2 linked regions of the Acetivibrio cellulolyticus CD2 genome follow. The protein of the gene in region 2 binds, or shares a complex with, the protein of the main gene of each other region. Links are inferred from orthologs where the notes say so. Each region holds a gene or a part of one and is shown on either strand. Other genes may lie near its edges.

Region 1 (2,899 bases), on a different replicon or contig from region 2:
CAATGATTCATCCAATGCCCTCTCAAAACTTCTGCGAACCCATAATATTGCTTCTTCGTTTCTGGGAATGATAAGCATTCCATCCTGCATTGTCCCGGTGAAATAGTAGAGATTAATCTTACTAAAAACTACAACTACTTTCCACTCTGGATCAGACACATCCATTTTATCTCTGAAACGTCTCATTCGTGTTTCCAGTTCTATTAAAGGTACCTTCATCCTCATGCTAACACTCCCATATTAATTCAATCAGAATTGTATCAAGAAACTTATTTAATCTATTTAGTTTAATACATAAAGCATATATTGTAAATATATTAGCTTCAACATAAAAGTATGTGGGAAACTGGTTATCCACCAATCTTCCACACACTTAACAATTCTAAAACTACAATTACTTGTTAACAGGTCTGACCGGTCTGGCTTCAATATATCCTCTATATCCCAACGGTACTAATTGTATCCTCGGTGCATCTTCGTCCGCCCATGTAAAACCATAAATTTCAGGATTGTATTTTTTCATTACATCCCACAATTCTCCAATAGCATCTTCAAACTTTTCATCTTCAAAAGGCTGCCCTTGAAAAACCATCATCTTGCAAGGCGGCAATTCAATCAGCTCAAATCCTTCAGGAACTTCGCCCTTATAATCTGCAGGAACCTCTACACCTTGAGCATAAATTGATGTACCTGGCTTTTGCAGGTTTTTCGGAAGCCACATTCCAACTGGTTCATATATGGCTTCTTTTATACTCGTGAGCACCCCCCACACATCACAGCCTACTTCCTCGCAATATTCAAAGTAATGTCCGGCATTAATACCACGCTTTAAAATGAGTTTTCGTTGAGGTCGTTCAATAACTTGAACAAAAACCGTATTGACGTTTGAATTTTCAGGCATGCTATCCTCTCCTTTTTGTAATATGAGATAATAATCATGAATACGACTGGGTAAAAATAGCTTGATAGGCGGTGTATTTTTGCTATAGTACTGCGGAGTCATTCCAAATTGTTTGGAAAATGCTCTCGTAAAGCCTTCGTGCGAGTCAAAGACAAAATCGAAAGCTACATCAACAACTTTAACATCCTCATCACGTAACTTCAAAGCTGCTCTGGTCAACCTTAGGACCCTTATGTATTCAAAGGGCGTTTTTCCCATGAGCTCCTTAAATATCCTTGCAGAGTGCCATGGCGAATACCCTGCAACATTTGCAAGCATATGAAGAGTTATTGGTAAATTTAAATGCGCTTCAATAAAATCCTGCATTCGTTGTACTGCATTTATTTTTTCCCAGTTATCCATTTCCTTACCTCCTGTATAAAGCATAACACACTACAAAAGAGGTCTTCTTGACTTTCTTTGCTAATTTATTATTATTCTATTTCTTTATTTCTAATCCTTTTTGCTAAATCCTTGACTTTCTCCTCAATTATCATGGCAGTTTTAAAAAAATCCTCGTCACTCTTGCCAGTCGGGTCATCAATTCCCCAATCCTCTTCATGGTTAGATGGCATAAACGGACATATAACGTTGCACCCCATTTTAATTACTATGTCAACCTCCGGTATTTCATCAATCAGTTTAGAACGCTGAGTATCATTCATATTAATGCCATATAGCCTCTTTATAATTCTTACTGCATCCTGATTTATATGTGGTTTTGTTTCCGTCCCTGCAGAATATGAATCAAATACATCGGAAGCAAATAGTTTGCCCAATGCTTCTGCCATCTGTGATCTACATGAATTGTGAACACATATAAATGCTACTTTCAGTTTCATAGTATTGCCCCTCCATAAGTAATTCAATTATATTTTAATTTTTGAAAGACAAAAAAGCAACTGTGTTAATATTGATTTAACTCAGCTTAACAAAAGCTTAACATAACATCCCATAAGTCAATGGCATTTCATTATGAAAAGGATATTTATGTATACCTAGAATCCAGCTTACAAATTGTTATCCTATCTATCAATGTTACAAATCCCTTCTACAATAGTCAATTATACTTTTTATAGAAAACCATCACATTTGATTACATAAAGAATACTATATAATGTAACCAAAATTAACCTAAATAATTGAAAGGAGTCCTACCTATGTTAGACATCGATTTAAACGAATTAAAAGCCCAATTGAAAGCCGAAATCAAAGCTGAACTCGAATCTACACTCAAAGCTGATCAGGATGTGGACGTAGCAGAAAAAGAATATCACAGCCAGAATCAGGTTAACAAACAGATCAACTACAACGTTTTGACACAAAAACAGGTACAGGGCCAAAGCACTGATAACGATGCTGATAACAAAGCTGAAGCTGAAAATGAAAATGAAATTAAAGCTGAAAACAAAACAGTAGCTGAAAATGAAGCTGAAAATGAAGTTAAAGCTGAAAACAAAACAGTAGCTGAAAATGAAGCTGAAAACAAAACAGTAGCTGCAAATGAAGCCAAAGCAAATGCTGCAGCAGGTCAAGGAAAGAAATGGTAACTTAATAAGTTAATAATCAGTATGTAGTGGGGGACTTCCCCCACTGCTACATAAATAAAAATTGATTTGTGCCGGAAAAAGGAAGTGAAAATATGGAGTCGCAAAACCGTTTTCTTGAAGAAAAGATTTATGAACAAGAAAAACCGAATAAGGGAAAATATTTGGAAACCGATAGTTTTCAGTATAACTCACAGGACCTTGACCAGGAACAAAAAGTTGATGTAAATCCGGTACAAGTAAACACACAAAATGTTAATGTTTATGTTAAGAACGAAAAGATTGATTACTCTGGAAAAATCACTGGCGTTACCATTTTGAAGAAAAACAGCGAAACTGTTCAGTATGTAAATATATTTTTATATTTCTGTCAAAAATGTGGTCTTCCCGTATTCGAAACCAATTCTGATAG
Region 2 (2,855 bases):
AATAAATACCCTCCTCGATTAACTTTAATATTATAAATACTATGTATCTACTAAATTATGCCCAACTTGCCATATTTGTATTTCTAAACAAATTTAGATCATCTGCACTTTCTGAGGCATTAAAAAAACTCCCCCACCCCTTGAAAGGGACGAAGAAGTAATCCGCGTTACCACCCTAATTAACACCATAATGGTGTTCTCTCCATTCAATATCAAATTATGCATTAAACTTAACAAATGCAATTTTAATACTGACCCTTTATAACGTAAGGAAACGTCATCCTCTATTATTAGACCTTGTATAAGTGGTCATCATTTCTCAAGGTGAAACTAAAGGGCTGCCTTCCATATAATCATTTGCCGATCTTTCACCTGACACCGGCTCTCTTTGAAAATTCAAATATGTACTCTTCCCTGTCATCGTCTTTTAAATATTAAATTATTAGAAATAATTATACTAAATAAAATATTTTTTTACAATATATTATTTTTGAACTTTCTACATTTGTTTTTTGCTCTATTTCTCTTCTGAAGTAGAAGCTGCTTTGTTAGCAAACTCTTCCATTATTTCATCAAGGATATCTGCAGAGTTGTCATTAGTTTCTGCCTTTTCAGACTTTGTCTCAGTATCAAAAGAACTATATGTCTCTCCTGCAGACTCAAACACCTTATTGAGTTCTTCCTCATATTTCTTCAAAACCCTAGAAACATCCTGTTTTAATGTCTTGATTTCCTGTTTTATATCTACAAGCTTTTCCTTTTCCTTTTCTGTCAAATCGGAAAGCTTCTTTCTCTCCTCAATTGATTGATTCCTTGCTTCCTCTAATATTGTCTCAGCTTTTTCCTGAGCTTTGATCAGAACCTCAGCAATTTTAGCTCTGTCTTCACCTACTTGATCAGTCTTCCTGGCTATATCCTCATATTTGATTCTTAACTCTCTGCATTGATTTTTCAACCCTGCTATTTCATTTTCTTTCTCTTTGAGTTTATCATCAAATTCCCTCAATATCTTTTCAATATAAGAATTAACGTCTGATTGCTTAAAACCAAAAAGCGATGTACCAAATCTTTTTTCTCCTGCCATTTTTGGTTCCTCCTATTTATCCCAAAACATTATTAATATTTATAATTGTACAAATATATTATTCAATACCATTTTTCAAAATCCTCCTTTTTTATAAAAAAATATATTAATATTTTCAACAAAAAATAAAAACTCCGGGACATCGCGTCCCTGTATTTTTGACTCTTTCACTTCCTTAGAAAGAAGCCTAATAAAAAAACCACACAATTGTTTTGTGCGGCTTATCTACAGTTCATTTTTTATTGTTTCAGTGAACTAACTGCTTTGATTAAACTATATGTGCTTATCAATAAGTGATGATAATTCAGATTTTGATCTGGCACCAACAACTTTTTCCACTACATCCCCATTCTTGAATATCATAATTGTTGGTATACTCATAACTCTAAATTTAGCAGCAAGTTCATTCTCGTCCTGCACATTTAACTTTGAAATCTTTGCCTTCCCATTATATTCACTTGCGAGCTCATCCACTATTGGACCTACTGCTCTGCAAGGTCCACACCATGGAGCCCAAAAGTCAACTAAAACCGCCTTTTCTGATTTCAATACTTCCTGTTCAAAATTATCCTTCGTAATGACAGTAACATTTTCACTTGCCATAAGTTTTCCTCCTAAATAAGTATTATTTTCAAAGCTATTTATACGAAACCAAGTCATAAAAAGACTAATAATTAAAAGGTTATTATATTTTTACCCAAATTTGAATAAGGGAAACACTAATCTACAAACTTTAAAAATTTTTGTATTGTATCTACAAGTTCGTCAAGGACCTCTTCCTTGCTTTCACCATCTAACGCATTCTTTAGGCAAGTCTTTGAATGCCTTTGAAGTATTATCCCGCCAACCTTATTTGTAGCCGCTCTCACAGCTGCAACCTGAGTAAGGATATCTACACATTGCTTATCCTCTTCGATCATTTTATGTATGCCCTTTATTTGACCTTCAATCCTTCGAAGTCTCTTAAGAATATCTTCTTTAGACTCACAACACTCATTATCTGCTAAATTGTTTCCCACCATCATTCCTCCTATACTCTGTATGGGTATAAAACAATTATAACTGCTTTCCATATAAACTACAATAGCCTTGTAAAAGATTAGCTATGGCTTCATCACCCAACCATAGCTAATTTTACTTAAGATTAGCTGAAGTTATGTTTTCAGCATTCCTTAACCCTATACACCATTACAAAGTATCTATCATACAATTTTTATAGAATCTAGTGCTTTATGCATACGTTCAAATAATAACCCGGCTGCAAACCATGCAGGCGCAAAATCTATTCTTACAAGGTGGTCAATAGCGAACGGTCCAGAGTAATACCAAGGATAAACACCTAATATATTATATAGAATTATTCCGCTTGTGTACTCTATACCCCATATAATTACTACCCATAATAGCCCTCGAACCTGCCACCTCCATCTACTCAACACATCATGTATGGGTTCTAAGAACACAGCGCAGCCATATATTAACAGCATCCAAAGGTTTGTATATCCTTGCAATGTCAGGTCGCCTGTTATTAACGAATGCATCCCAGTCCAAACTATTTCCATGCTCCATCCGGCAAATCCATAAATAAAAAATCTTTTAATCATAGCTATATTTTTTTCAAAATACATAATTTTAGTATAGAAATAATTTGATAAAATAGAAATTGGTTGTAAACAAATCCATATTTTATTTGACTTTTCCTTCACCTGACTGCTTCTTTATTTCATTTTCACTCTTTTTATAAAACTCCTCTATATACTCCTTATTCTTA

Evidence for each region. Proteins that work in one complex are often made in the same cells at the same time.
Region 1: the proteins of trxA (region 2) and ACECE_RS0224030 are in contact, whole or in part, in an NMR structure (PDB 2IPA), measured with the Bacillus subtilis proteins. The link is inferred for Acetivibrio cellulolyticus CD2 from one-to-one orthologs.

Annotation. Positions count from the first base shown.
Region 1 is NZ_JH556659.1:927,604-930,502, reverse strand. The notes cover bases 79-2,899. They hold ACECE_RS0224030 (arsenate reductase/protein-tyrosine-phosphatase family protein), read right to left. Parts: upstream 1,783-2,899; coding sequence 1,375-1,782; downstream 79-1,374. Other genes in these bases: ACECE_RS0224020 (carboxypeptidase regulatory-like domain-containing protein), read left to right, coding at 2,559-2,899; ACECE_RS0224025 (hypothetical protein), read left to right, coding at 2,101-2,490; ACECE_RS0224035 (helix-turn-helix transcriptional regulator), read right to left, coding at 395-1,303; ACECE_RS0224040 (M24 family metallopeptidase), read right to left, coding at 79-225. Also shown: more of ACECE_RS0224040, read right to left, coding at 1-78. UniProt on the Bacillus subtilis protein: Catalyzes the reduction of arsenate [As(V)] to arsenite [As(III)]. In vitro, can dephosphorylate para-nitrophenyl phosphate (pNPP).
Region 2 is NZ_JH556657.1:440,125-442,979, reverse strand. What follows is about bases 23-2,799. They hold trxA (thioredoxin), read right to left. Parts: upstream 1,688-2,799; coding sequence 1,358-1,687; downstream 23-1,357. Other genes in these bases: ACECE_RS32085 (hypothetical protein), read right to left, coding at 2,771-2,799; ACECE_RS0213955 (putative ABC transporter permease), read right to left, coding at 2,287-2,688; ACECE_RS0213960 (metal-sensitive transcriptional regulator), read right to left, coding at 1,804-2,106; ACECE_RS0213970 (membrane protein), read right to left, coding at 518-1,084. Outside these bases: more of ACECE_RS32085, read right to left, coding at 2,800-2,855. UniProt on the Bacillus subtilis protein: Participates in various redox reactions through the reversible oxidation of its active center dithiol to a disulfide and catalyzes dithiol-disulfide exchange reactions.